Regions from separate parts of the Aliihoeflea sp. PC F10.4 genome, predicted to be linked through region 2. Evidence: riboswitches for the same ligand, from Rfam matches in the RefSeq annotation. Region 2 holds a riboswitch; each other region holds the start of a gene.
The links. A riboswitch is a leader RNA that binds a small molecule or an ion and turns the genes downstream of it on or off. The one in region 2 is predicted to bind cobalamin.
Positions count from the first base shown of each region.

Region 1: it holds a riboswitch for cobalamin, as region 2 does, so the genes downstream of both, ACX82Z_RS11535 (aromatic ring-hydroxylating oxygenase subunit alpha) here and ACX82Z_RS17210 (ribonucleoside-diphosphate reductase subunit alpha) in region 2, are expected to answer to the same signal.
Region 3: it holds a riboswitch for cobalamin, as region 2 does, so the genes downstream of both, ACX82Z_RS12620 (DUF1852 domain-containing protein) here and ACX82Z_RS17210 (ribonucleoside-diphosphate reductase subunit alpha) in region 2, are expected to answer to the same signal.
Region 4: it holds a riboswitch for cobalamin, as region 2 does, so the genes downstream of both, ACX82Z_RS03210 (TonB-dependent receptor plug domain-containing protein) here and ACX82Z_RS17210 (ribonucleoside-diphosphate reductase subunit alpha) in region 2, are expected to answer to the same signal.

Region 1 covers NZ_JBTSWH010000001.1:2,249,454-2,256,941, reverse strand. Annotated here, with positions in the region: gene ACX82Z_RS11565 (acetyl/propionyl/methylcrotonyl-CoA carboxylase subunit alpha) at 1-404, shown strand, start outside; gene ACX82Z_RS11560 (hypothetical protein) at 496-900, shown strand; gene ACX82Z_RS11555 (sel1 repeat family protein) at 1,014-1,271, opposite strand; gene ACX82Z_RS11550 (DUF2147 domain-containing protein) at 1,677-2,021, shown strand; gene ACX82Z_RS11545 (pyridoxal phosphate-dependent aminotransferase) at 2,150-3,256, shown strand; gene ACX82Z_RS11540 (FAD-binding oxidoreductase) at 3,253-4,344, opposite strand; gene ACX82Z_RS11535 (aromatic ring-hydroxylating oxygenase subunit alpha) at 4,355-5,602, opposite strand; cobalamin riboswitch at 5,716-5,924, opposite strand; gene ACX82Z_RS11530 (hypothetical protein) at 6,242-6,481, shown strand; gene ACX82Z_RS11525 (methyltransferase domain-containing protein) at 6,481-7,488, shown strand, end outside.
Region 2 covers NZ_JBTSWH010000001.1:3,416,485-3,423,972, reverse strand. Annotated here, with positions in the region: gene pyc (pyruvate carboxylase) at 1-738, shown strand, start outside; gene ACX82Z_RS17220 (GNAT family N-acetyltransferase) at 751-1,932, opposite strand; gene ACX82Z_RS17215 (lipopolysaccharide biosynthesis protein) at 1,929-3,290, opposite strand; cobalamin riboswitch at 3,653-3,849, shown strand; gene ACX82Z_RS17210 (ribonucleoside-diphosphate reductase subunit alpha) at 3,954-6,833, shown strand; gene ACX82Z_RS17205 (ribonucleotide-diphosphate reductase subunit beta) at 6,994-7,488, shown strand, end outside.
Region 3 covers NZ_JBTSWH010000001.1:2,487,132-2,494,619, forward strand. Annotated here, with positions in the region: gene prpC (bifunctional 2-methylcitrate synthase/citrate synthase) at 1-520, opposite strand, end outside; gene ACX82Z_RS12605 (MmgE/PrpD family protein) at 531-2,048, opposite strand; gene ACX82Z_RS12610 (acyl-CoA thioesterase) at 2,045-2,467, opposite strand; gene ACX82Z_RS12615 (short-chain fatty acyl-CoA regulator family protein) at 2,597-4,012, shown strand; cobalamin riboswitch at 4,079-4,277, shown strand; gene ACX82Z_RS12620 (DUF1852 domain-containing protein) at 4,441-5,424, shown strand; gene ACX82Z_RS12625 (methionine synthase) at 5,451-6,479, shown strand; gene ACX82Z_RS12630 (2-hydroxyacid dehydrogenase) at 6,631-7,488, opposite strand, start outside.
Region 4 covers NZ_JBTSWH010000001.1:656,563-664,050, forward strand. Annotated here, with positions in the region: gene ACX82Z_RS03205 (ABC transporter substrate-binding protein) at 1-245, opposite strand, end outside; gene ACX82Z_RS03210 (TonB-dependent receptor plug domain-containing protein) at 245-2,170, opposite strand; cobalamin riboswitch at 2,315-2,510, opposite strand; gene ACX82Z_RS03215 (ABC transporter substrate-binding protein) at 2,787-4,457, shown strand; gene ACX82Z_RS03220 (ABC transporter permease) at 4,574-5,608, shown strand; gene ACX82Z_RS03225 (ABC transporter permease) at 5,612-6,766, shown strand; gene ACX82Z_RS03230 (dipeptide ABC transporter ATP-binding protein) at 6,771-7,488, shown strand, end outside.

The sequences.
Region 1 (7,488 bases), 1.2 Mb from region 2:
ATGGGCGCTTCGAGGCCGATCTGGAGGGCGAGAGGTTCGTCCTGTCCGAAGCCGACCGCGCGAAGGCTGCGTTGTGGCAGGGGCACGTCACCGTTTTCGACGAGGCGGGCAGCCATGATTTCGTTCTCGACGATCCGTTTGCGCGGGCAGAACACGCGGCAGCCGGCGGCGATGCGCTGCGCGCGCCGATGCCCGGCCTCGTCAAGATGGTGCGGGTGGAAAGCGGCGCGTCCGTAACAAAGGGGCAGGCGCTGCTGGTGCTGGAAGCCATGAAGATGGAGCACACGATCTCCGCACCGCATGACGGCGTCGTTGCGGACATCGTGTCGGAAGGCACGCAGGTCACGGACGGAACCGTGCTCGTGCGGTTCGAGGAAGAGGCGCAGGCGGTCGAGCCGGCCTGACGCTGCATAAATGTGATCCGCTCGTTCGCTTTTTGCGGAACACCTCGATTCCGTCATCCGTTGTAGCGTTGGTTCCAACGGAGGATTTTCTATGCGCACCTTGTTGCTGACGGCCTCGGCCGTCGCTCTTTCCTGTTCCATCGCTCTCGCCCAGACGCCGCCCCCGCCACCGGACGCGCCGGAACCGCCGCCGCCGGGCGAGGAAATGGACGCGGGCGGGATGAATCCTGACGCAGCCGCCAATCCGGAAGAAAATGCCCGTGGAGCCGGCGGCCCGCGCCATGAAATGCGCGAAGGCGGTCCGCGTCATCACATGCGCCCCGGCGGTCCGCGCGGCGGACCGGGCTGGCGCGCGATGCGCAGCGGGCCTGAGTTCAAGGTCGAAATCGACGAAGACGGCGCGGTGAAGGTCGAGGCGAAATGCAGCCCGCGCGAAGAGACGCGTGCCTGCGCCGACATCACCATGGAATTGCTCGATCGCGCCCTCGGCAACTGATCGTGACGATCGTGTAAAGAAAAAGGGCCGCTGCTTGTCGCAGCGGCCCTTTTTCGTCGCGTCCCTGTACGCGCGGCCCGGCGGGTGATCCCGCTCTGTTGCCGTAATTCAGATCAGTGTGTCGTCATCCATTCGCGTGCTTCGCGAAGCGCCTTGGCGATATCGCCCTTCGACATGGAGTCGGACAGTTCCTGGCGAAGAAGCGCTGCGCGGTTGCTGCCTTTGATGGCGGCGATGTTGAACCATTTATGCGCGGCGATGACGTCGACATCGCAGTCGCGGCCGGTGGCGTACATCATGCCGAGTTCGAAAAGAATGTCGGCCTGGGCAGTGGAGCCGATGCCGGCTTCGATCATTTCGTAGCGTGCCATTTCAAGTCCCCTGTTTCGTCCCGAGAGCCGGATTTTTCCGTGCCGCTCTTGTTGCTGTGTGATGCTTCGAGAATGCCGGGGAGGCTTGAATCTGCCGTAAAAAGGCGTGCTTAACGAGCTTCAAACAAAGCTCAAATTTTCCGTAAACGCCACGTTTCGTTAAGCATGGAAACCCCGCGATCGCGCGGTCGTTCAGACAATTTCAAGACAATTGCCACATTTCATTTTTACCCCGCGCTAACCACGCGAAACGGTCGCAAATGAACTGCGCGCCAAAAATCGTCCCTGAAAGCAAATTTTCGTCGGATCACGCGAACGCGATGACCCCACTTTCCACCGCCTGAAAACTCCATTACGTTTACGTCTGCGTAAGCTTTTGGGCACGACGCTTTTTGGGAGGAAGCAATGAAAGTTCAACTCTGGGCGGCGCTTGCCGCCTGTGTACTCGTCACGGCCCCTGCATTCGCGGCCGAGCCGATCGTCGGCATGTGGAAGCGCGGCAACGGCACCTTGATCGAGTTCGCGCCCTGCTCGGCCGGCTTTTGCGGCACCGTACGCTCGGGCGAATATAACGGCCAGGCGATCGGCACGATGGCTGGAGCGGGCAGCGATTATCAGGGCACGGTGAATGTGCTCGACGAAGGCAAGACCTATAAGGGCAAGGCGAGCGTCAACGGCAACACGATGAAAATGAGCGGCTGCGTCATGGGCGGCCTGATCTGCCGCGGCGAGGATCTGGCGCGCCAGTAGAGTCCCGCCGGAAGACACACTAAGGCCCGGCGATCTTGTCGGGCCTTTTGCTTTGCGGGGAGCTGGCGTCGTCTTGATGTTTCGCCGGTTGACCGCTAGTGGCTCGGCAGCCAACAGAGACGCCTTCAATGAACCGACCACACCTCACGGCGCTTGCCGAAAGCCTTCCCGCCACCGTGCCCTTCGTCGGCCCCGAGGCGCAGGAGCGCCAGCGCGGCCGCCCGTTTCGCGCGCGCCTTGGCGCAAATGAAAGCGGGTTCGGGCCGTCGCCGTCGGTAAAGGCTGCGATTGCAGCCGCGTCTGGGGACGTGTGGATGTATGGCGATCCCGAAAGCGCTGAATTGCGCGCCAAGCTGGCCGCAAAGCACGGGGTGTCGGCGACGAATATCGTGATCGGGGAGGGGATCGACGCGCTTTTGGGCCTCGTCGTGCGCCTGTGGGCGGATCGCGGCGCTGCGGTCGTCACCTCGCTGGGCGCTTATCCGACCTTCAATTACCATGTCGCCGGGTTCGGCGCGCGGCTCGTGACCGTTCCTTATGAGGACGATCGCGAAAGCCTTTTCGCACTCCTCGATGCCGTCAAACGCGAGAACGCACCGGTCGTCTATCTCGCCAATCCCGACAATCCGATGGGCACATGGTGGTCTGCCGAAAAGATCGAACGTTTCATCGAAGCGCTTCCCGAAACGACCATGCTCATCCTCGACGAGGCCTATGGCGAGACCGCGCCGGACGGCACTTTGCCGCCGATAGATATCGAGCGTGCGAATGTGCTGCGCATGCGCACCTTTTCCAAAGCCTATGGGCTGGCGGGCTTGCGTTGCGGCTATGCGATCGGCGAAGCGGCAACGATCAATGCGTTCGAGAAAGTGCGCAATCATTTCGGCATGACGCGCATGGCGCAGGCTGCCGCGCTCGCCGCCCTCGACGACGAAGCCTGGTTGCGAAAGGTGATAAGCGATGTCGCCGCCTGCCGCGACCGGCTTTACGACATAGCGGCGACGAACGGCCTGGCCGCGATCCCCTCGGCCACCAATTTTGTCGCGATCGATTGTGGTGAAGATGGTGCCTTCGCACTGAAAGTCATGCAGGAACTGATCGCTCGCGACGTGTTCGTGCGCAAGCCGATGGCTCCGGTTCTCGACCGCTGCATCCGCGTTTCGGTCGGCCCGGCCGCCGAGATCGATCTGTTCGAGGCCGAGCTTCCGAAAGCGCTTGCCGCCGCGCGCGGTTAGGCTTCGACCGTCACCGGCCCGAGCGGGCGCGAGCAGCATGCGAGGATATAGCCTTCCTCGATCTCGTGATCGAGGATGCCGCCATTGTGGCTCATCTCGACTTCGCCCGAAAGCTTCATCGTCTTGCATGTTCCGCAAAGACCGAACTCGCAAGCGGCCGGAATACGCACACCCGCCGCGCGCGCGGTTTGCAGGATGGTCTGGTCGGGCAGGCACATCGCCTCGACGTCGGACGAGGCAAAACGCACCGGCTGTGCGTCGGCCGGCGGTTCGGCGTTGACGATTTCCTCGAACGGCGCCTGAACGCGCTCGATCGTCGGCGCGCCGAAGCTTTCCTGATGATAATGCGCCATGTCGAAGCCTTCGGCTTCAAGGATCTGGCGCACTGCGCGCATGAATGGGTCCGGCCCGCAACAGAATATCTCCCGCTCGGCGAAGTCCGGCGCAAGGAGTTTCAGCCGCGTGCCGTCGATGCGCCCGACATGGCCGAAGCCGCCCTCGCGCCGCGCGCGTTCTTCCAGAAGAAAGTCGAGCGACAGGCCGTGCATGTAGTTGCCGACGAGTTCCAGTTCGCGGCGGAAGATCAAATCTTCGTAGCGACGCGAGCAGTTAATAAAGGCGACATCCGTTTGCGGCGCGAAATCGTTGAGCCACAAAAGCATCGACATCATCGGCGTGATGCCGGAACCGGCCGACAGGAAAAGATATTTGGCGGCAGGATGGTTATGCAGCGAAAAATCGCCCGACGGCCCGAAGGCCCTTACATGGTCGCCGGGCTTCAGATTGTCGAACATCCAGCGCGTGCCGATCGAATCGGCCTGCGCCTTTACCGTCACGGCGATGGAGAATGGGCGCGACGGGCTCGACGAGAGCGTATAGGTGCGCATCAGTGGTTCCGGCTCCGCCGGCAGTTCCAGCGTGATGAACTGGCCGGGCTGGTAGCGGAACCATGTCTGGCTATCCGAACGGAATGCGAAGCTCTTCACGTCCGGCGCTTCGTCCACGACGCGCAGGCATTCGAGCACCTGAAGGCGGTCGTCCCACGGCGCCATCTCGTCCAGATATTTGTAAAGGGACGTCGCGTTCATTTCGTTCTCCTCAGGCCACCGAGCGCAGCGCCGGCTTGGCGTCACCCGTCAGGCGGTCTTCGGCGAAATTGCTGTACCATTCGACGAACTGCATGACGCCGCCCTCGTGTTCCTCGGAATAGGGGCCGGGTCGATATGCGGGCGAGGTGATGCCGAACGCGTTTTCCTCGACGATCCGCCGATCCTGGTCGTTCGTCTCCGTCCACACATGGGTGAGTTCGGCAAGGTCGTAATCCACGCCCTCGACGGCATCCTTGTGAACGAGCCATTTGGTCGTCACCGCCGTTTCCGTGGCGCTGATGGGCAAGACGCGGAAGGTGACTGCATGGTCACCGAGAACATGGTTCCAGGTCGTCGGGTAGTGATAGAGAAGAAGCGCGCCGATGCGGTCCGTCGAAACGGAATCGGACAGGTTCTTCTTCACCGCGCGCTTGCCGCTCATCGTATAGCTGACCGCGTCTCGTACGAGCGGTACGCGCGTGACGCGATATTGTCCGTCTTCTGAAATCTCGAACGTGCTCGGCAATCCGGCCGCCTCGCACCGGTCCCAGTGTTCAACGATCTCAGGGTCGCTTTTCGACCCTTGAACGCCAACAGCGGTCGGCGCTTCGGGAAAGGTCTTGCATAGCTCGGGATGGTTGCCCGCGCAGTGATAGCACTCGCGATTGTTTTCCCAGACGAGCTTCCAGTTGCCCTTCTCGATGATGGTCGATTCGAACGCGACCTTCGTTTCGGTCAGACGATGCGGGGCGAGATAGGGCTCGAGCTTTGCCCGAACCGGCGCGAAGTCCGCCGGTTCGTCGGCAAGGCAGATGAAGAGGTAGCCGGCGACGCCCTCGCAGGCGATCGGCTTCAGGCCGAATTGCGAAGCGTCGAATTCCGCCCCCATCTGCCGCGCGAATACGAGACGGCCGTCAAGGTCGTACGTCCACTGATGGTAGGGGCAGACAAGCTTTGCGGCCGTTCCCTTGGCAGCAGTGCACACGCGCGAGCCGCGATGGCGGCACGTGTTGTGGAACGCGCGGATCGAACCTTTTGCGTCACGCACGACGACGACCGGATATTCACCGACCTGAACCGTCATGTAGCTGCCTGGCTTGGGCAGTTCGCAATCATGGCCGATGAACAGCCAGTCCCGATACCAGATCAGCTCCATGTCGAGCTTGAAGAAATCGGGGTCCGTATAGAAGGCGCGGTCGAGGCTATAGCCCGGCTGCCTTGCCTTTAGTCTTTCGAGCATTTCCTTGCGCGTATCCATGTCCTGTCCTGCCTTCAATGCGAAGACTGAACTGGTGGAGATGGCAAAGGAGAACGCGTGGGCGTTTCGCTGCCCACATGCATTCGCCTCTCGATCGCCCACCGCGATCAGTCGGTTTCAAACCTCTTCAGGCTGGTTTCCGGACTCTGGAGCGACCCTTCTGCAAGGCCCGCCGCAACACCTTCCCGGGCTGTTCGCCCAGTGGCTCCCGCTGCGACTTCATCTCCACCACCGTTGCGGGGGCAGCGCCGGCATCCGACCGGCTTCCCAATTCTCCTCGCCCGAAGTGATCGGACGCGGCACCTGAATGGCACGACTTAATCATCCGGCGCGTGATTCCAGTCGCATGATTGCGACATCGGATAAGCGTCCGGCGACGCAGTTCATATCAAAATGTCTCTCCGGGCGATTTGGGATGGCGGTGGCTTACGTAAAGACCGAGAGCGGGGACAGAAGCAATACGGCCCAATGCCGTCCCGATTGCCAATATTTGACCGGCAGCGGCGAGCGCTTCGCATCTGTCATTTGTGGACCATGCCCACCATGACTTGCCAGCCGGCAATCCAAATGCCATTAACATCCGGCTAAATATATGTTGGCAAATTTTATGACGCCCTAAAGAACGTCTGGATACTTGAAATGATGAAAGCACGCCTGCCTATCTACGCGCTCTTTGCGTTCATGTTAACGACTCGGGATTCTTTCGCCTATATCGATCCCGGAACGGGCAGTGTCGTCACGACTGCGATCATAGGATTCTTTGCGGCCGCGGCCTATACGCTGCGCAGATATTATTATCGGATCACGGATTTCTTCTCCGGGAAAAATGCGGACAAGGAAAAGGCGAAAAGCGCTGAAAAATCCTCAGGGTCGAGATAATGATGGGGAGCGTCGCAAAGGCACGTCCCCCGCTAGAAACCGATTTTGTTGCAGATTCCGGGTCTTTCCGAGACCGTAATAACCGCGTCTACGATAATGGAACGGCAATCGTCCGCGGAATAAGCGAGGACGCCGCCGCGAATTGGGAGTTGCTGTGTCAAGAGCCGTTTTATCAGGCTCTCGTCGACGCCGGAAAAATCATACAAACGGAGCATGCCGAGTCCGCGCTGGTGCGTCCGGGCCAATGGCCAAGGCATCTCAAGCACGCACGTATTCCATTCATCTCATATCCGTATGAATGGTCGTTCGGAATGCTGAAAGATGCTGCACTCCTTACGCTCGACATTCTTGAGAGCGCGCACGAAAGCGGATGGACGCTCAAGGACGCAACCGCCTACAACATTCAGTTTATCGCCGCGAAACCGGTCTTCATCGATATTCCGTCGTTCGTTCCTCATGCTGAAGGCGACCCGTGGGTCGGATACCGCCAGTTCTGCATGCAGTTTCTTTATCCGTTGATGTTTCAAGCTTACAAGGGCATCGATTTCCAGCCCTTCCTAAGGGGTAATATCGAAGGCATCGACCCGCTTGTCGCCAACAAGGTTATCGGCAATCTGGCGATATTCAAGAAAGGCGTTCTTTCGCACGTAAAGCTACATGCGAGCATGCAGGAACGGTCTTTTCGGGCGCAACTTTCCGAAGCGCAGCGCCTGACCGAAGATGCCAATCAGGTCCCGACAGAACATAAGAAGCTCCACCATTCGAAGGCGATGGTGGTTGGTACGCTTCAGGGTCTGCGTCGGACGATAAACGCTCTTTCATCGGGGGAAGAGCCGACCACCTGGAGTGCTTACGACACCACCCATAGCTATAGCGACTCATCCTTCGACGTGAAGCGGGATTTCGTAAGTCGGGTGTCGGCAAAAAAACACCGCCAACTGGTGTGGGATCTGGGATGCAATACTGGCACTTTTTCGAGAATTTGCTCCGACAATGCAGACTATGTC
Region 2 (7,488 bases):
AAGGACATATCCTTCCCCGATTCGGTCGTCGCCATGCTCAAAGGTGATCTTGGCCAGCCGCCGGCCGGCTGGCCGCAAGCATTGCAGAACAAGGCACTGAAGGGCGAGACGCCGATCACCGTCAGGCCCGGCTCTCTCCTGAAGGCCGCCGATCTTGATGCCGACCGGACGCGGATCGAGGAAGAACTCGAACGGAAGCTTTCCGATTTCGAGTTCGCCTCCTGGCTGATGTATCCGAAGGTGTTCACCGATTTTGCGGTGGCCAGCGGCGAATACGGCCCGGTCTCGGCCTTGCCGACGCCCGTCTACTTCTACGGCATGAGCCAGGAAGACGAGATTTTCGTCGAGATCGAGCGCGGCAAGACGCTCGTCGTGCGCTGCCTTGCCATCGGCGACACTGACGAAAAGGGCATGGTCACGGTCTTCTTCGAACTGAACGGCCAGCCCCGCCGTGTGAAAGTGCCCGACCGGCTGCGCGGTGCGGGTGCTGCGAAGGCGCGCGCCAAGGCGGAAGCCGGCAACGCGACCCATGTCGGCGCGCCGATGCCCGGTGTTGTCTCCACGCTCTCGGTGGCGTCCGGTCAGAAGGTCTCGGCCGGCGACGTGCTGCTGTCCATCGAGGCGATGAAGATGGAAACTGCGCTTCACGCCGAACGCGACGGCGAGATCGCCGAAGTGCTGGTCAAGGCCGGCGACCAGATCGACGCCAAGGATTTGCTCGTCGTCTACGCGTCGTAACGGCCCGGGTAATTATGCGCGTCTCAGCCATGATTTGAGACGCGCTTTGCCAGCGACACCAGCGATAACTGCTGCATGCAGTAGTTTCGTGCGCGAGCCCTGCGGGCCGACGACGACCGTTCCCATCGTCTTTTGCGAATCCCAAAAGCCGGTGATCACATGCCCGTCGATCATGGTCGACGCGTCCATCTCGTCGTAACGATCCTGCTCGAAGAAATCGGTGACCACCAGATATTCCAGCACCATGCCGGGGCCGTATTTGCGATAGGTCTCGTCGAAGGCGCATTTGGGCGTGAAAAGTGTCCGCCCGTCGCCGATATTGACGCTGACGGCGATCGGCACGCCATCGAGCAGAAGGCTGTCGACCACCGCCAGCCCCGGTGCGAAGGCAGCGCGTGCGAAGGCGGCGTGCGGAGCGCGCGACAGAAACGCCGTGCCCTTCGCGCCCTTCCAGCCCGCATTTTCCAGCGTCAGAAACGCTTCGAGGCGCGATCTGACGGTCTCGCAATCCGTGGCGCGCTCGAATGAGACCTCGCCGAGTTCGCTGAGCCGGCGTAAATTGCGCTCCACATCCTTGCAGCGCTTCTTGCCAATGACCGTTTCGGCATGCGTCCTGAAATTTCCAGCCGACCTTGTCAGCACCGCTCGCCGATAACTGGTTGCAGCCTGCGCCGTGAAGCCGAAGCCATTCGCATTCCGGGCGAACATCTGCATGAACGGTCCATCGAGCGCCATATGCGCAAACAACCAATGCCGCGGCAGCTTTTTACCTTCCGACATCAGGCGGGTGAGCGTTGCGACCGCGCTTTCCGCATGCTCGCGTGCGATCAGCGGCGTGCCGCCTATCTGGTAGAGATTGTTTGCCGGCTGGCCGAAGGCCAAAGGCCCGGCACCTCTGACACGGAACGGCAAAAGGCCCGCCAGCCCGCCCCCGTTTCGCGGGCGCAGGACCAGCGCTTTCATGCCCCTTCCGTCACCCATCGCCTCGATGGCGGACGTGACCATCGAACGGGCGAAGAAGGGATTGTCCTCCAGCGCATCGGCCGACAGCGCGTTCCAGTGCTCGGCCGGCAGCGCAGCCAGCGCTGCGGCGTCTATCACCTCGGCCCGGCAAGGCATTTTCGTCGTATGCAAGGCCCGGGCGCCAGCGATCCGGCGCGCGTAGGAGGACGATTGATATATCGTGTCGCTCATGTTCGAACCTCCTGATGGGCCGTGGCGGCGATGCTGCTGAAACCTGCCGGCAGGACGATGCCCAGTTGCCGGTGCGCGAAGATGGCGAGAATGATGCCGCGCAGGGCAAGCGCGGTGGCGGTAGCGATCGCTGCACCCGTCATTCCCATTATCGGGATCAAGGTGAAGTTGAGTGCCAGATTGGCAAAAAGCGCGATGAAGAATCCGAGCGCGCACAGGCGCTCGCCGCCCGTCATGGTGAGAATGTCCTCGCCGGGGCCAAGCGCACAGGCCATCACGATCCCGAGGCACAGGACGGGAACGACGGACGTGGCCGCGTCGTATCCGTCACCGAAAAGAGCGAGCAGCGGGCCGGCGAAGACCCACAGGAACAGCGCGCCGGCAATGGCGAGCGTGGTCGAGAGCGTGGTAGCGGCCCCGACTAGACGCTGGAGCTCGTGACGCTCCCCTTGCGCCGCAAGAGCCGCGTATTTCTGCGCGGTCGCCGCCGATATCCCATAGGGAACGTAGGAAAGTATCTGCGCCAGTCGCGTCGCGGCGAAATAGAAGGCGACGATCTCGGGCGGCATGAACAGGCCGAGGATCAGAATGTCGGCATTGTGGAACAGAATTTCGCTGGCTTCCAGCAAGGCCACCGGCATCGCCACCTTGAACCAGCAGCCGATCCTGTAGGTCGCCCTCGCACCGGCGAGCAACTTCTTCAGTTCGCCGCGCAGGAGCAGATATTGCACGGCGACCGAGGCCGCCAGCCCGCCGACGGTGAAGCTCATGATGGTGACCGCGTCGGCCGAACCGCCCGTGGCGAAAACGAAACCGACGCCTGCCAGAATGGCCAGATGCCGCAGGAGCATCGCAGGCCCGATGCCCAGAAGCGGCTTGTCGAGTCCGCGCGCGATCGCCTCGAGAAACTCCTGAAGCACCAGAAGCGGGATAACGAGAAAGGCGAGCGTCGCCAGCGTGACCATTTGCGGCGAAAGCCCAGTCGGGCCGAAATGGATGATTGCCAGCGCAACGAGCGTCACAATCAGCGAAACGCCGAGCGCCAGCGCGAGAGCGAAATGGAGAAGGCCAAGCGCCGCGCCGGCGTCGCCCTTTGCCCGGTATTCGGAAACGAACCGACAGACGAGCTGGTTGGTGCCGACCGTCGCGCCATGCCCGAGAAGAAAAAGCCAGACCAGAACCAAAGCATAGGACCCGAACGCTTCGGCTCCGACGAGCCGCGCGGCGGCGATCTGGGCGACGAAAGCAAGGGCAGCAGCGCCGACGCGAAGGCCCATGACGGATATGCCGGTACGGGAAAACCCGCCCGGATGCGACGCCATTCTCGCCCTGACTATCTCGATCAGGCCCTTGCCCATTTCCCTCGCCCTTGCTCCGGCGCGTTACTTTACAATCGAACGCGCCAAGCGCATGTCGTCAAAATCAATTACGCTTAACAGAAACTTAGCGGACGAACGCAACTTTGGCTGTCAGCGAATTGCAGCAACATTCGCTGAAATCCCCATTTTGCATTTTGGCATAAAAATAATGATCAAGTGTTAAGCTTGAGAATGTCGCTGTCAATACTGACCGGGAATCGCTCCTTCGGACATTCATACTCCATGCTTCCAGCTCATCGATCTTGGCGAGGCCGCAGCGTGTGTCCCACCACGCCGATGCACTCGTCATCATTGCGATGTGAATATCCAAACTAGATATTGACGAGTGTGGGGGTCGCTACGCAATATGCAGTTGTCAGGGTCTTCCAAAGTCGATTCGGTGATGGAGGCTAAGAGGGAAGTCGGTGAAATGCCGGCGCTGCCCCCGCAACTGTAAGCAGAGAGCGTTTCGTCGAGTATGCCACTGGTGTTTACCGGGAAGGCCGACGAAAAGCCGCGACCTGCGAGCCAGGAGACCTGCCTTGACGATGTGAACGAACCCGGGCGGGGTGCTCCGGCGGTGCGCATGGCTCATGGTCGTCATTCGGCCAGTGAATTTGCGCGTTGCTTCTTCATCCCCGTCCACAGCGCCACGGGGACAAGATGCCGGCGACCAGTGCACTTCAATCAAACGGAAACCATCCGATCGAACTTCCGGTCGAAGCGGCCACGAAGGCGCCGGCCGAGCCCGGCTATCGCCTGATCCGACGCAATGGCGGCGTCACGCCGTTCGATGCGTCCAAGATCACAATCGCTTTGACCAAGGCGTTTCTCGCTGTCGAGGGCTCGACGGCAGCAGGCTCGCGCCGCGTCCACGACATCGTCGAGGAACTGACGGACGGAGTCGTTTCCGCGCTGACGCGGCGTGTCGGGGAGGGGCGCACCTTCCATATCGAAGATGTGCAGGACCAGGTCGAACTCGCCCTGATGCGCGAGGGACATCACAAGGTCGCTCGCGCCTATGTGCTCTACCGCGCCGAGCGTGCACGCGAACGCGAAGCCGAAGCACCTGCCGCCGTGCAGTCGGCGGCATCCTCGCTGAACGTGAAGGGAGAGGACGGCGCGCTGCTGCCGCTCGACGAGGCGCGCCTTGCCCGCATCGTGGAAGAGGCATGTGACGGGCTTGATGCGGTGTCGTCCGTGCCGATCCTCGCCGAGACGAAGCGCAATCTTTATGACGGCATCACCCTCGACGAATTGTCGCTCGCCCCGATCCTTGCCGCGCGCACACTGGTCGAGCAGGAGCCGAACTACGCGTTCGTCTCGGCGCGCCTTCTCATGGACAAGCTGCGCCGCGAAGCGCTGACCTTCGTGTCGGGCCGAAGCGAACAGGCGACACAGGCCGACATGGGTGCGCGCTACGCTTCCTATTTCCCTGACTTCATCAGTACCGGCATCAAGGCCGACCTGATCGACCCGGAACTTGGCCGGTTCGATCTCGCCCGACTGGGTGCTGCACTGAAGCCGGAGCGCGACCAGAACTTCCAGTATCTCGGACTTCAGACGCTCTACGACCGTTATTTCCTGCACACAAAGGGCAAGCGTTTCGAACTGCCACAGGCGTTCTTCATGCGCGTTGCGATGGGGCTCGCGATCCGCGAAATCGACCGCGAGGCGCGGGCCATCGAGTTCTACGATCTTCTGTCGTCCTTCGATTTCATGGCTTCGACGCCGACGCTGTTCAATTCCGGCACGACGCGGCCGCAGCTTTCCTCTTGCTTCCTGACCACCATCGGCGACGACCTCGACGCCATCTTCAAGGGCGTGAAGGACAACGCCTTGCTGGCTAAATATTCCGGCGGGCTTGGAAACGACTGGACGCCCGTTCGCGGCCTCGGTGCGCATATCAAGGGCACCAATGGCGAAAGCCAGGGCGTGGTGCCGTTCCTTAAAGTCGCCAACGACACGGCCATTGCGGTCAATCAGGGCGGCAAGCGCAAGGGTGCGGTCTGCGCCTATCTGGAGACGTGGCACGTCGACATCGAGGAATTCCTCGACCTTCGCAAGAACACGGGCGACGACCGCCGCCGCACGCATGACATGAACACGGCGAACTGGGTGCCGGACCTGTTCATGGAGCGTGTCGAGGCGAACGGCGAATGGACGCTGTTTTCACCGGATGAGACGCCGGACCTGCATGACCTTTACGGCAAGCCGTTCAAGGCCGCCTATGAGGCTTATGAGGCCAAGGCCGCGGCGGGCGAATTGCGCGTTCATCGCAAGGTGCGTGCGCTCGATCTGTGGCGGCGCATGCTGACCATGGTTTTCGAGACCGGGCATCCGTGGGTGACGTTCAAGGACCCGTGCAACATCCGCTCGCCGCAGGGGCATATCGGCGTCGTGCACTCGTCGAACCTTTGCACCGAGATCACGCTGAATACGTCGAAGGACGAAGTGGCCGTGTGCAATCTCGGCTCGATCAATCTCTTGAACCACGTCACGACAAAAGGTCTCGACCTCGACCGGTTGGCAAAGACTGTCGGCACGGCGATGCGCATGCTGGACAATGTTGTCGACATCAATTTCTACACCATCCCAGAGGCGCGCAACTCGAACTTGAAGCATCGTCCGGTGGGGCTTGGCCTGATGGGTTTTCAGGACGCGTTGCAGAAGCTGAAGATTGCCTATGCGTCGAAAGACGCCGTCGAGTTCGCCGACCGTTCGATGGAAGCGATCAGCTATCACGCCATCTCCGCTTCGGTCGATCTTGCCGCCGAGCGTGGCCGCTATCCAAGCTTCAACGGTTCGCTGTGGTCGCAGGGCATCCTGCCGATCGACTCGATCAAGCTGCTCGAGGACGCGCGCCCCGGCGTGGATATGGATGGAGAAGCGACCCTCGACTGGGCCGCTTTGCGCCAGCGCGTGACGACCACCGGCATGCGCAATTCCAACACGATGGCGATCGCGCCAACCGCGACGATTTCCAACATTTGCGGCGTCTCGCAATCGATCGAGCCGGGCTACCAGAACCTTTTCGTCAAATCGAACATGTCGGGTGATTTCACCGTCGTGAACGCACAACTCGTCCATGATCTGAAGGAACGTGGCCTTTGGGACGAGGTCATGGTGTCGGACCTGAAATATTTCGACGGGTCCATCGGCCAGATCGACCGAATCCCTGACGATCTGAAGGCGATCTACGCGACCGCGTTCGAGATCGATTCGGCCTGGCTGATCGAGGCGGCATCGCGCCGGCAAAAATGGATCGACCAGGCGCAGTCGCTCAACCTCTATATCGCCAATCCATCAGGCAAGAAGCTCGACGAGCTTTATCGCTTCGCGTGGAAGAAGGGGCTGAAGACGACCTATTATCTGCGTTCGCGTTCGGCGACCCACGTGGAGAAATCCACCTTGAAGGGCACGGACGGCAAGCTCAACGCAGTGTCGGCCAGCGTTGCCGCTGCGCCGATCGAGGTCGATCCGAATGCCGCGTGGGGCAAAGCCTGCGCGATCGATGATCCCGAATGTGAGGCGTGCCAGTAAGGCTCGAATTTACCCCTCTTCCGTCTCGGCGCGTTGCGCCGATCCACCTTCTCCCACAAGGGGAGAAGGTAGGGTGCTCTTCCTTCTCCCCTTGTGGGAGAAGGTGGCCGAGCGGAGTGAGGTCGGATGAGGGGTCGTAAAACATATGAAGGAACACAAAATGCTCGACTGGTCAGAACCCAAAGCCACACCCGCCGCCACGCCGTCCGGTGAAGGTGCTCCACTCGCAGACGCTACCGGCCTTGGCGAGATCGAACGCGGCGGCGCGCGCGTCTCCGTGGACGACAAGCGCATGATCAACGCCCGCGCCGACGTGAACCAGCTTCTGCCGCTCAAATATCGCTGGGCGTGGGAAAAGTATCTCTCCGGCTGCAACAATCACTGGATGCCGACCGAGGTTTCCATGCAGGCCGACATCGCGCTGTGGAAGTCGAAGGACGGTCTGACGGAAGACGAGCGGCGTATGATCAAGCGCAATCTCGGCTTCTTCGCCGCGTCTGAATCGCTCGTCGCGAACAACATCGTCCTCGCCATCTACCGGCACCTGACCAACCCGGAATGCCGGCAGTATCTTCTGCGTCAGGCGTTCGAGGAGGCGATCCACACGCACACGTTCCAGTACATCGTCGAAAGCCTCGCTCTGGACGAGGGGGAA
Region 3 (7,488 bases), 930 kb from region 2:
GCTTGGGCGCGACGCCGTGAAGAAGACGCAGGAAATGCCCGCCGATGGAATCGTCGTCGGTCTCGACCTCGATGCGGCGTCCGTTGTGGGCGAAATGATGCCAGTAGAGCAGCATCGAGCCGAGCGAAGCCATCAGCCGGTCGGCAATGTCGCGTGCGCCGGGGCTGTTGTGGTCCGCCGCCTCCGGCAGGACGCAACCCATCGCCGAGACGCCCGAGCGCATGACATCCATCGGGTGCGTGGCGGCGGGAAGCAGTTCAAGTGTTCGCTTGACTGTCTGCGGCAGGCCGCGCAACGCCTTCAGCTTCGCCTTGTAGGCGGCAAGCTCCTCGATTGTCGGCAACGCGCCATGAACGAGGAGATGCGCGATCTCCTCGAACTCGCAGGTCTCGGCCACGTCGAGAATGTCGTAGCCACGATAGTGCAGATCGTTGCCGGTGCGCCCCACGGTGCACAGCGCCGTGTTGCCGGAGACGACGCCGGAGAGCGCGACGGATTTCTTTGGCTTCGGTGCGGTCATGTCGTCCTCCCTAACCGCGTTTCCAGTCGAAGATGCCGGTGCCGGCCACAGGACCGAGCCTGTCGGCATCGACGGTGAAGTTCAGGCCGGTGAGTTCTTCCGGCTTGAGGTCGAGCAGCCGCTCGACCGTGGCGATGAAGCGGTCCTGTTCGGCGGCGGCGACGATGCCCTCTGAAAGCGTGCGGAACTTCTTCACGTAGTCCAGCCGCGTGAAGGGGCGCGCGCCGAGCGGGTGGGCGTCGGCCACGGCCAGTTCGTCCTCGATCACCGTACCGTCCTGAAGCGTGATCAAGACGCGACCGCCGAACGCCTTCTCCTTCGGATCGTGGCTGTGGTAGCGCTTCGTCCATGACGGGTCCTCGACGGTCGAGATCTTGTGCCAGAGCGCAACCGTTTCGGACCGGTTCGCACGCTCAGGCGCATAGGAGCGCTCGTGATGCCAGCCGCCATCCTCAAGCGCGACGGCGAAGATATACATGATCGAATGGTCGAGCGTTTCGCGGCTCGCCTTGGGGTCCATCTTCTGCGGATCGTTCGCGCCGGTGCCGATCACGTAGTGGGTGTGATGGCTGGTATGGATGACGATGTTCTCCACCTTGGAAGTATCACCGACCTTCGGCCCCATACGGCGGGCAAGGTCGATCAGCGCCTGGCTCTGGTATTCGGCCGAATGCTCCTTGGTATAGGTGTCCATGATCGCGCGCTTGGCCTCGCCCTTCTCGGGCAGCGGCACGGCGTATTCCGCGCCGAGGCCTGAAAGCAGGTAGGCGATGAAACCGTCCTCGCCTTCCCATGCCGGCGACGGCGCGCCTTCGCCGCGAAGGACGCGATCGACGGCCTCGACCGCCATCTTCCCCGCAAAAGCGGGCGCATAGGCCTTCCAACTCGAAATCTCGCCCTTGCGCGACTGGCGCGTGGTAGTCGTCACATGCAGCGCCTGCTGGACGGCCTGATAGATCGTCTCCACCGATAGGCCGAGCGCCGTGCCGATACCGGCCGCCGCCGAAGGACCGAGATGGGCGATGTGGTCGATCTTGTGCTCGTGCAGGCAGATGCCTTTCACGAGATTGACCTGTACCTCATAACCAGTGGCCAGTCCCTTCGCGAGGGCTGCGCCCGACAGGCCGCAATGCTGCGCGACGGCGAGGATCGGCGGGATGTTGTCGCCAGGATGCGAATAGTCAGCGGCGAGAAAGGTGTCGTGGAAGTCGAGTTCGCGCACCGCCACGCCGTTCGCCCAGGCCGCCCATTCCGGTGAGACGCGCTTCGCGGTGGAGAGGCCGAACACGCTCGCGCCGGGCAGGAAGGGATGCGCAAGGGCCTGCGCCCGTGCGCTGACGACCGGGCGACGCGCCAGGGAGGCTGCGGCGACGGCGGCGTTGTCGATGATGCGGTTGCCGATCATCTCCACAACGTCAGCGTCGAGCGCAACATCGTCGGCGGCGACAGAAGCTATCTTCCAGGCAAGCTGGTCCTCGCGGGGGAGCTTTTCGGCGGATTTATAGGTGCGGACCTTATGCGACTTCACGGATGGCTTTCCTCTGCTTGATCAGACTCTGGGGCGGGAATGGGTATCGGGATGCCGTCGCCATCGACGGCGACCATCATGAACCGGCCGGAGACGGCCGGGCCTGCCGTCGCAGCGTCGTGCTGCTCGGGCACGATGTCGACGTCGACCGTCATCGAAGAGCGCCCCTGAAAGACGACCCTCGCGCGCATCTCGATTATGGATCCGACGGCAATAGGACGGATGAAATCGATGTTGTCCGCCTTGGCCATCACCACCGCGCAATGGGCATGACGGGTGGCACAGACATAGGCGGCCTTTCCCATCAAATGGAGAGCGTTCGCTCCATAAAGGGTGCCGTAATGGTTCGCCTGTTCGGGAAGCACCACCTCCAGAAAGTTGGCCTTTCCCTGCCTGCTCGTAATCGGTTGCGCGTCCAAATGCTGTGTCCGGTTGGCTTTTCAAATCCGCATTGTCCACATATGGTGAAATCGATAAACTACTGAAAATGCGTAGCTTTGCGAATTTGTCTTGTGAATTTGCAAAGTTTGCGAAGAACGGAGGGCGCGATGAAGAAGGCGTTCATGGGTGTACGCCTGAAAAGGCTGCGCGAAGAAAAGCGGATGACACAGCAGTCGCTCGCCGACACCTTGGGTATCTCGCTGAGCTACCTGAACCAGATCGAAAACAACCAGCGTCCGCTCACCGTGCCGGTCCTCCTGAAGCTCAATGCGTCCTTCGGCACCGACGTTCAGTTGTTCTCCGACAGCGACGAAGTGCGCATCGTCGGGGAATTGCGGGACGTTCTTTCGGACCCGGCGTTCGGCGAGGCGGTCTCCGTGGCGGAGATACGGGAACTGGCGACCAGTATGCCTGCGCTGGCGCGTGCCTTCATCAATCAGGGCCGCCGTCTCAAGCAGTCGAACGAACAGGTGCTGGCCTATTCGGCGCGGCTCGGCGGGGATGGGCACGACCGCGCAATGCCTCTGCCGTCAATGCCGTTCGAGGAAGTTCGCGATTTCTTCTACGCCCGACACAATCACATCGATGAACTCGACAGGGCGGCTGAAACGGCGGCGGGGGAAATGGGAATGCCGGTAGGCGATATGGCCGGTGCCATCGCCGAGCGCCTGCGAGAGCGTCACGGCGTTCTCATTGTCGATCTCGAAGAAAGCAGTTCGGCCCAGCGCAAATTCGACAAGGAGATGCGCGCGCTGCGTCTTTCAAAAAGGCTCACATCGGGACAGCAGGCCTTTCAAATGGCGACGCAACTTGCGTTTCTCGAGCAGATGGACGTCATCGGCAGCATCGTTGCGAAAGCCGGCTTCTCGAATGACGAAGCCCGCTCGCTTGGCAGGATCGGTCTGGCCAACTATTTCGCCGGAGCGCTCATATTGCCCTATGTGCCATTCCTGCGGATGGCGGAACAACTGCGCTATGATATCGAACTCCTGTCGCAGGAGTTCGGCGTCGGCTTCGAGACGGTCTGCCACAGACTGAGTACGCTCCAGCGACCTGAAGCACGAGGCGTCCCGTTCTTCTTCGTGCGGGTGGACCGCGCCGGAAACATGTCGAAGCGGCAGTCTGCAACCGACTTCCATTTTTCTCGTATCGGCGGCACGTGCCCGCTGTGGAACGTCTACGATGCCTTCTCGAATCCCGGGAGACTCTTGACGCAGGTTGCCGAGATGCCGGACGGCCGCGCCTATCTGTGGCTTGCCCGCATGGTCGAAAGCTCCCGCGGCGGACACGGCGCGCCCCGAAAGACATTCGCCATCGGACTCGGCTGCGACATCGTCCATGCCGATAGGCTGGTGTATTCAAAAGGCATTGCGTTGGCCGATCCCTCGATCCGCACGTTGATCGGTGCCGGTTGCAAGGTTTGCGAACGTGTCGGATGCACGCAACGGGCGTTTCCACCTTTGACGAAAACGATCGTCATCGACGACCGCACGAGTTCGTTCGCGCCCTATTCAACGGCGTGATATCTCTTAACGATGTTAACATATAAACATTTCTTTATGCGATATTGACATTCAAGCAAATCCGCCCGAAAGTGTGATCGTCATGGTTCCCCGCGCGTCTCTCGCGATGTCCGGGGCTAAGAGGGAAGTCGGTGTAAGACCGGCGCTGCCCCCGCAACTGTAAGCGGCGAGCTGATGTCCAAAATGTCACTGGGGTAAACCCTGGGAAGACGGGCAGAGGCGACGACCCGCGAGCCAGGAAACCTGCCTTGGCAAAGTAACGTCCACGGGCGGGGTGCCCGGTGTGCCGTAGCGGAGGCCGCATGGCGGCTCGTCTTGCTATGTGTCCGCTGACCCATGCCCCCAACTCATTGGGGTAAGCCATGTCTGAAACCGCAGCTCGTATCGCCACGCTGGCCGTGCAGCCTGTCGATCGCTATCCGTCCGCGATGAGCAACGACTTTACGTTTCGCCTGAAGAGCATTCGCTTCGATGAGGATTACCGTCCCTCGGACAATACCCGCGCTACAACCAATTTTGCAAATCTGGCCAGAGGGAAGAACCGGCAGGAGAATTTGCGCAATGCCTTGCGGATGATCGACAATCGATGCAACGCGCTGGCGCATTGGGATAACCCGGAGGGCGGTCGCTATACGGTCGAACTCGATATCATATCCGTAGAAGTGAACGTCGACCCGGGCGGCACCGACGATGCCTTTCCAGTAATTGAAATGTTGAAGACGACGATAGTCGACCGGAAGACCGGCCGGCGCATAGACGGCATCGTCGGCAATAATTTTTCCTCTTATGTGCGGGATTACGATTTCAGCGTGTTGCTGCCCGAGCACAACAGGAACCGACCTGAATTCAGCGCGCCGGACAATTTCGGCGACCTGCATGGCAAATTGTTCAAGTGCTTCGTCAATTCCGCCGCCTACAAAGAAAATTTCAAAAAGCCGCCTGTCATTTGCCTGAGCGCTTCAAGCAGCAAGACATATTGCCGGACGAACAACAGCCATCCTGTATTGGGCGTCGAATACCTGCAGGATGCGTCATCCTCGACCGATCTGTATTTCCAGAAAATGGGATTGCAGATTCGCTATTTCATGCCGCCGGACAGCGCTGCACCTTTTGCGTTTTATCATCTTGGCGATCTGCCTGGCGACTACACCAATCTGGAACTGATCGGCACGATCAGCACGATGGAGACGTTCCAGAAGATTTACCGGCCTGAGATCTACAACGCCAACTCCGTCGCAGGCGCTCACTATCGGCCCAGCCTGAAGCATCAGGATTATTCGCTGACCCGGATTGTCTATGACCGCGAAGAACGCGGCCGGCTGGCTGTCGAGCAGGGTAAGTTCACCGAGGAGCGCTTCATCAAACCATACAAGGCCATTCTCGAGCAGTGGTCCGCGAACTACGCCCTTTGATCAATCGAAACACAAGGTCATTCGTCTTGAAAACACTTTTGCCCACGTCAACCGCCGGCAGCTTGCCGAAGCCCTCCTGGCTTGCGGAGCCTGAGAAACTTTGGTCGCCCTGGAAACTGCAGGATGAGGAATTGATCGCAGGCAAGCAGGATGCCCTGCGCCTTTCCCTCGACGATCAGCGACAGGCGGGCATCGATATCGTCAGCGACGGCGAGCAGACGCGCCAGCATTTCGTCACAACGTTTATCGAGCAGCTCAGCGGCGTCGACTTCGAGAAACGCGAGACGGTCAGAATTCGTGACCGCTACGATGCGAGCGTGCCGACGGTCGTCAGCGCTGTTTCCCGCCCCAAGCCGGTCTTCGTCGACGACGCAAGGTTCTTACGTCAGCAGACCACGCAGCCGATCAAATGGGCCCTGCCGGGTCCGATGACCATGATCGATACGCTCTATGACGCCCACTATAAGAGCCGCGAGAAACTGGCCTGGGAGTTCGCCAAAATCCTCAATGAGGAAGCCAAGGAATTGGAAACCGCAGGCGTCGACATCATCCAGTTCGACGAACCGGCATTCAACGTCTTCTTCGACGAGGTGAACAATTGGGGGATTGCCACTCTGGAAAGGGCAATCGAGGGACTGGAATGCGAAACCGCCGTCCACATTTGCTATGGCTACGGCATCAAGGCCAATACGGATTGGAAAAACACGCTGGGATCGGAGTGGAGGCAGTACGAGGAATCGTTCCCGAAACTGCAGAAATCCAACATCGACCTGATCTCGCTGGAATGTCACAATTCACATGTTCCGATCGATCTGATCGAGCTCATCCGGGGAAAGAAAGTAATGGTGGGTGCCATCGATGTCGCATCGAATACCGTCGAGACGCCGGAGGAGGTCGCCGAAACCCTGCGAAAAGCACTAAAGTTCGTAGATGCCGACAAGCTCTATCCCTGCACGAATTGCGGTATGGCCCCGCTGTCTCGTCAGGTGGCGACCGGTAAGCTGAAGGCGTTGGGCGCAGGCGCTGAGATCGTCCGAAAGGAACTTTCCGCCTGAGCATTTGCGAAAGAGAGCGGGGACATGTGCGCGCCAATGCCAAGCATGTCCGCGACGGACGAGGTTAAAAAATGCATCCGGCCAAAATAGCGCTATTCAGTTGTCCGCCGGCCAAAAGCGCTTCAACGTTTTTACGAACGCTGAAGCCTTGTTACACTTCAGTTCGAAGCCTCCCGAACTCAAAAAAGTCTCGAGCGTTGTCTAGAACAAGTTGTTCCATTGCCAAACGGGTATCGATTGTCGCACTGCCAATGTGCGGCGTCAGCACAACGCGATCTGTTACAGTGGGAAATGGATGGTGCGGGAACGGTTCTCTGTCCAGAACATCAAGCCCTGCCCCCGCAAGCTTTCCATGAACGAGCGCGTGTTCAAGTGCGGCCTGATCGACGACGCTTCCGCGCGCGATATTTACGAGTATGCCGGATGGTCCAAGTGCATCGATGACTTCGCGGTCAACGAGGTTGCGCGTCTGTGCGTTGGCGGGGACGGCAATCACAAGGAAATCGGCCCAACGCGCAAGGGCTACAAGATCGCTCTCGAGCGCATAGCCGACATCCGGCAGCGCGCGTCGGCTGTGGTAACGGATATCCATGGAAAACCCGCTGCCGCGCTTGGCTATTGCCTTGCCGATCCGCCCGAGACCCAAAATTCCAAGCCGCTTGCCGGAGACGCGTATAGCCAAAGGGAACTCGCCCAGTTGCTTCCACCGTCCATCCTTGACGTATTTGTCAGCCATCGCGACTCGGCGGGCCGTTGCCAGCATCAATGCCCAAGCTAGGTCTCCAACGCACTCATCGAGAACATCCGGCGTATTGGAAATTCGCACGCCCGCCGCCCGGGCAGCTGCAATATCGAGCGTATCGTAGCCGACACCCCAGCTGCAGACTGCCTGCAAACCTGGCAATGCAGACAGGTCTGATGCGCTCAGACCGCGGCGCACCGTTGTCACTGCCAGCCGTGACTCACGAAGGTGCCACATTTCGCAGTGGTCCCGCTTCGCTTCAGTGAA
Region 4 (7,488 bases), 2.8 Mb from region 2:
TCGGCCCGTCCGCCATTCTTGGGGTAGTTCGCTGCCTCTTCATCGAGAAAGGAAAGCGTCGGGTCCGTCGAAAGATCGGACAAAGAGACGATCTGACCGGGATCGGCCAGAAGCAGCACGAGCTGGTCCGTGCACACATTCATCGACATGACGCGCGGCGGGTCGGCGGCGAATGCAGGCGCAGTCAACGCGAGGGTAAAGGCGGCGGCGCGCAGAATGAATTGTCCGCGCGCCGCCCTTTTCATCAGAAGGTCGACCGGAAGCCGGCGAAGACGCCGATGCCGGGCGTATTGAAGCCACGCACCGTCTGGTAGTCCTGATCGAGCAGGTTTTCGCCGCGCACGTAAAGCTCCGTGGATTCGGTCGCCTGGTAAGAGACCTTGGCGTTTAGGAGGACGTAGTCGTCGAGTTTGACGCGGCCGTTGACTCCAGAAAAGCCAAATGGTCCGGCGACGCTGCTCACGATGATTTCGTCTTCACTGTCAACGGCAATTTTGGCTGTGCCGGAAATAGCCCATTTCTCGGCGGGCTTGTATGTCGTCGTGAGCGCAATTTCGTGGCGTGGAACGCGCAAGTTGCGGTTGCCGTTGGCGTCCTGCGTATGTGTGTAGGTGTATGCTGCGCCTAGCGAGAGCCAATCATTGGCTTCATAGACTAGCGACGCTTCCACGCCTCGCTGACGCGAAGTGCCGGGAACCTGTGCATAGCTGCCACCAGCAAACTGAATCAAGTTGTCAATGTCGAGCATGAAATAGGTCAAGTCGGCAGCAAGGCTATTATTGAACCGATACTCCAAGCCAACGTCGAATGAGACGCTTTCTTCCGGCTCCAGATCGGTGTTGCCAACGAAGGGACCGAATAATTCGTATAGGCTCGGTGCGCGAAAGCCGGTGCCGAACGAACTATGAAGGCGATATCCGCTTTCGCCAAAGCGATAAGATCCTGTCGCCCGATATGTGAGATTATCACCAAATTCGGAGTGATCATCATATCGCACACCGCCTGATAGGTTCAATAATTCAGTTGGCTCCAGAACCGCTTGTGTCCAAACGCCAGCGAGAGAAAATGAATCGTCTGTATCGGAGCCGTAGCTATCGACCGTTTGCGCTCTTTGCCGCTCGTAATCGGCGCCATATTGAAGCAGCAGCCACTCATTAACGTCGAGTGAGCCTTGATAATCTATCTTCCGGCGCTCGCCGACATAATCAGCATCGAACGGGCCGAATGCAGGGTGATTCGAGTCAATTGTGCGATCGACCTCAAAGTGCTGGACCGAAAGCGTATTCTTCAAGCGGCCATCGAGGAAATTGGCATTGAAGCCGACGCGCATTCCGATCTGCTCGTTATCGTTAACATTTACGTCGGTATCCTGTGGCTCAATAATCTCCCCGGTGACGCTATCTACATAGCGGTCTACATCGTAGTCAGCGTCGGCGTCGATGTAGAGCAGGGAACCGAACACCGATACGACCTCGTTCAGGCGATATTCGCCCGTCGCGTCGAACGTCACATTCTCATAGCCGTCCCGCTCGCTGCCGCCCGCTGCTGCAGAAATGCCGTCGGTGCGGAAGCCGGTGATGTTGATTGCGGCACGTCCGGCATCGTTGGCTGCACGCAGGCCGTAGCCCCCACGAACGGTTCCGCGCGAGCCGGCTTCGCCATGGAGGATGTGCGAGATGCCGGGCTCGATATCGCCGAGGGTCGAAAACGAGATCACGCCCGCGATTGCATCCGAACCATAAAGCGTCGACTGGGAGCCTTTCAGCACCTCGATGGACTCGAGGCCACCAGAGAGGAGATACTGATAGGAGGTCTGAACCTGCGTGCTCGTTGGATCGCCGATATCGATACCGTTATAGAGCGTCTTGACGTAGCGGCGCGGCGCGCCGCGCACGGACAGCGATCCCTCCGCGCCCGGGCCGCCGGGTGATGATACGGAGATGCCTGGCAGGCGCTCCAGATAGTCGACGGCGAGCGGCAGGTCCTGCTCTTCCATCTCCATACGCGTGACCGTCTCGACCCGCGAGCCGGAGCGTTCGGCCTCTGTCGGCGCGCGGTTCGGCGTAATGACGATCTGCGGCAGTTCGGTGAACTGCGCATGCGCGGGCAGGCTTGCCAATATGGCGATTGCAGATGCAGCGCAGGCCGCGCCCAGTTTGAAAGCGTACATTCGGTCCCCCGATATCCGGCCTGCGGCCGGAACCCATCTTTTCAAAGATGCTGGAGAAACCTGCGGACCGCCCCGATCCGGCTTCGCCAGCGATGACATATGTCACCACTGCGAAACCACAGCCCCGGACGCTCCCCGCATCCGGCAAAGGTGACGCTCAAGGCAGGTTTCCTGGCTCGCGCTTCAGCGGATCATTCACCTTCCCGGGCACCGCCCAGTGGTTTTCGAATGTCCTCTGCGCTTACAGTTGCGGGGGCAGCCGCGGCTCGGACAAATCGTCCTTCCGCATTCCCTCTTAGCCGGCGTTGCTCGCACCGGCACCTCAAGCTGAAAATTACGTAGCAAGCACTGGGAGTGACGGTCAATCACGTCATTGGCGGGGCCGACCGGACGTCACGCGATGTTGCCTGGCAGCAACGGCCGTTCGGGATTACACTGCGTCATATTTGGTCGCAAAAGATGCCAAAACGGGGTGTTCGATGTCGCTTTTACGCCAACGGAACGGCCGGCCTGGTATCAAATTATAGTCGAACATCCTGATCTGGCGGGGTTTTTGACATTCGCCCACCGATACGGGATGGTAGGGAACATCAGGAACAAACGGGAGATCGGTGGCATGAGTTTCTTCAGAAGTAGCGGGAACCGCGTTCCCGAACACGTCGAGAAGATGGCAGAGGATGTGAAGGCCGGACGCGTCGACCGACGCGAATTCCTCGCCATCGCGTCCGTCTTCGGGGCCTCGACCGCGCTTGCCTATTCGATGATCGGCCTCGCCGCACCTTCGAAGGCGCTGGCGCAGGATGAAGCGCTTGGCGAGCCGGTGACAGGCGGCGTCCTGCGCGTGGCCATGTTCGTCAAGGCAAACAAGGACCCGCGCACGGCCGACTGGTCCGAAATCTCCAACGGCATGCGCCAGTCGCTCGAGCCGCTCGTCAAGTACACGCGCGAGTTCACCTTCGAAGGCAAGCTTCTCGAAAGCTGGGAAGCCAACGACGACGCCACCGAGTACGTTCTCAACGTGCGGCAGGGCGTGACGTGGACAAACGGCGATGAATTCAACGCAGACGACGTCATCTACAATCTGACGCGCTGGGCCGACGGCACTGCTGAAGGCAACTCGATGGCGACCCGCGTCGCCTCGATGATCGACCCCGACACCAACAAGCTGCGCGAAGGCGCGATCGAACGCGTCGACGATTACACGGTCAAGCTGATCCTGTCGGAGCCGGACGTTTCGATCATTCCGGGCTTCTCGGATTATCCTGCGCTGGTCGTTCACCCCACCTTCGACGAGACGGGCGCGGACTGGGTCGCCAATCCGATCGGCACCGGTCCGTTCGAACTCGTTTCCTATTCGGTCGGTGATCGTATCGAGTTCAAGCGGCGCGAAAACGGCGCGTGGTGGGATGGCGAAGCCTATCTCGACGGCGTCGAATTCATCGATTACGGCACCGATCCGTCGGCGATGGTCAACGCGTTCGAAGCGCTCGAAATCCATACGAACTACGAGACGACCGCCGACTATCTCGACATCATGGACAGCCTCGGTCTCGTGCGTTCGGAGGTTTTGACCTCGACCACGCTGACCATTCGCATGAACGTCGACAACGCACCTTACGACGACCAGAACGTGCGCAAGGCCGTTCAGCTCGGCGTCGACAACAACGCTATCCTGGCGCTTGGCATCGACGGTGCGGGCGAAAAGGCCGACAACTACCATGTCGCGCCGATCCAGCCCGACCACGTCCAGATCGCCACGCATGAGCGCGACGTCGACCGTGCCAAGCAGTTGATGGAAGAAGCCGGCCAGATGGATTTCGAGCACGAGATCATCTCGGTCGACGAGACCTGGCACCGCAACTCGTGCGACGCGGTGGCCGCACAGCTTCGCGAGGCCGGGTTCCGCGTCAAGCGGACCGTGCTTCCCGGTTCGACCTTCTGGAACGACTGGACCAAGTATCCTTTCTCGGCGACCAACTGGAACATGCGCCCGCTCGGCATCCAGGTCATCGCGCTCGGTTACCGCACCGGCGGCAGTTGGAACGAGACTGCGTTCTCCAATGAGGAACTCGACGGCCTGATCGCCGAAGCCCTTTCGATCGCCGATTCGGAAGAGCGTCAGTCGGTCATGGAGCGGATCGAGACGATCATCCAGGATTCGGGCATCATCATCCAGCCCTACTGGCGCACGCTCTACAACCACTCCGTAGAGGCGGTGAAGAACCACGGCATGCACCCGACCTTCGAGATCGATCTCGGCAAGGTCTGGCTTGACGAAAGCGCCTGACGCGCCATCTCGTCACAGCGCGGATACGCGACATGAAGGCGAGGGGCGGCAACGGCCCTCGCCGACTGTACCGGGGAACATAACTATAAAACCCCAACCAGAACGGCAGGGGGCACATGCTGGGTTTCATCGTGAAGCGGTTGGGCGTCATGGCCATAACCATGGTCTGCCTGACGCTCGTCGTCTTTTTTCTCGTCAATCTCGACCCGAACCTGCGGCGGCTCGCGATCAGCCAGCTCGACATGCGCACGCCAGACGCGCAGATCGAAAGCTGGCTCGAACGCAACGGCTATCGCGAACCGTTCCTGATCCGCTACGGGCAATGGCTCGGCGTGGTGCAAAAGGAACCGGCCGTCGATGAAAACGGGCAGGCGGTGAGCCGCTTCGCCTTCTGTTCGGAGCCGACGGAGCCATCCTATTCCGGCATCCTGCAGGGCCAGTGGGGCTGTTCGACCACTTTTCGCACGAATGTCGAGAATCGGCTTTTCCCCGGACTGGCAGCTACCGGCAAGCTGATGTTCTGGGTCATGGTGACGATGGTGCCGGTCGCGCTCATCATGGGCATATTCGCCGGTATGCGGGAGGGAACGCGAACTGACCGGACGCTTTCCGTCGCCGCGATCACCACGACGGCGACGCCCGAATATGTCTCGGGCGTCATTTTCACCGTTATCTTCGCCTCATGGCTCGGCTGGCTGAACGGCTCGGCCGCCAGCGCCACCGCGCAAGGCATCACTTTTTCCAATTTCACGCTGCCTGTGATGACGATGGCGATCTACGGCATCGGCTATATCGCCCGCATGACCCGCGCCTCGATGGTCGAGGTGATGACCCAGCAATATATCCGCACCGCGCGGCTCAAGGGGCTCAGCTTCCGCTCCGTCGTGGTCAAGCACGCGCTGCGCAACGCGCTGATCGCGCCATTCACCGTCATCATGCTGCAGTTCCCTTGGCTGCTTACGGGCGTTGTCATCGTCGAGGTGATGTTCCGCTATCAGGGCTTCGGCTTCATGCTAGTGGAGGCTGCCGGCAACAACGACATCGATATGCTTTTGGCAGCGTCGCTGGTGTCGGTCTTCGTCGTCCTGTCGACGCAGCTCATTTCCGACATCGGTTACGCCTATCTCAATCCACGGATCAGGGTGCAGTAGGCCATGTATGAATACCTGACCGTTCCGCAGATCATCACCGGCATATTGTGGCAGCTTTGGCCCGTCTGGGCGGCGCTTGCCGTGGTGCTCTCGCTGTCATTCGCCTTTCGCAAGCGCCTCGGCCTCTACGGCGAACTCTTCGGCTCCGGCGTCGGCGTCGCCGGTGTCAGCCTGTGCTATTTCTGGCTGTTCACGGCGATATTCGCTTCCCTCATCGCGCCTTTCAATCCGCTGGCGCAGGTGCTGATCATGAAGGATTCGCTGCCCGGCGCGATCGATCCCGAATCCGGCAAGGCGTTCCTTCTGGGCGGTGACAGGCTGGCGCGCGACATCTTCTCGCGCACGGTCTATGGCAGCCAGATCGTGCTCCTGATCGCGCCGGCCGCGACCGGTTTCGCGCTGATGGTCGGCACTACGCTTGGACTGCCGGCCGGCTATTACGGCGGGCGGATCGACGGTGTTCTGTCGTTCCTTGCCAATCTGGTGCTCGCCTTCCCGGTGATCCTGCTCTTCTACCTGCTGGTGACGCCGGGCATCATGGAAACACCCATTCCCTACGCAATGGCGGGCGTGTTCTTCCTGTTCCCGATCATCTTCTTCGCCACGCTCTTTTATACGCGCAACAAGCACCGACCGGGGCTGCTGGCGATCCAGCTCGGACTGACCCTGCTCATCGGCGGGTGGATCTATGCGGGCCTCGTTTTCAACGCCGATCCGCTCGGCATCGTCAGCATCGCGCCGAACGAGCTGAACATCTTCGTCGCGGTCGTGTTCGCGTCCTCACCGGGCGTCTTCCGCATCGTGCGCGGCCTCGTGATGGACATCAAGACGCGCGACTATGTCGCCGCCGCGCAGACGCGTGGTGAAACGCCATGGTACATCATGCTTTGGGAAGTGCTGCCCAATGCGCGCGGGCCGCTGATCGTGGATGCGTGCCTTCGCATCGGCTACACCACCATCCTGCTCGGAACGCTCGGCTATTTCGGCCTCGGCCTGTCGCCTGAAAGCCCCGATTGGGGAACCGCGATCAAGGATGCGAGCCGGCTGTTGCGTGCCTTCATCCACCCCGCCTTGCCGCCCGTCATCGCGCTGATGAGCTTCGTGCTCGGGCTTAACCTGCTCGCTGACGCCCTGCGCGAACAATCGCTGAAGGATTGAGGCCATGAACGAGACCGTCGCCCCCAAAAGCGTCGAGAACGCCGAGCCGATTCTCGAGATCGAGAACCTGTCGATTTCCTTCTTCACCAAGCGCGGCGAAATCCCGGCCGTTATGGATTTTTCCTGCACGGTGATGCCCGGCGAGGCGATGGGCATCGTCGGCGAGAGCGGATGCGGCAAGTCGACTGTCTCGCTCGGCATCATGCGCGACCTTTCCAATGTGGGTAAGATCGTCGGCGGGCGGATCAAGTTCCAGGGCCGCGACATGGGCGATATGTCGGAAGCCGAACTCCGTGCCGTTCGCGGCAACAAGATCGCGATGATCTATCAGGAGCCGATGGCGAGCCTGAACCCGGCCATGAAGGTTGGCCGGCAGTTGATGGAAGTGCCGATCATCCACGACAAGGTCGACAAAAAGGAAGCCTACGACCGCGCGCTGGAAATGCTAACCGCCGTGCGCCTGCCGGACCCGGCGCGTATGATGGACTCCTATCCGCACCAGCTTTCCGGCGGCCAGCAGCAACGCATCGTCATTGCGATGGCGCTGCTTTCTAAGCCCGCGCTGTTGCTTCTGGACGAACCGACGACCGCGCTCGACGTGACCGTGGAAGCGGGTATCGTCCAACTCGTGAAGGATCTCGGAAAGCGCTTCGGCACGTCGATGATCTTCGTGTCGCACAATCTCGGCCTGATCCTGGAAACCTGCGACAAGATCACGGTGA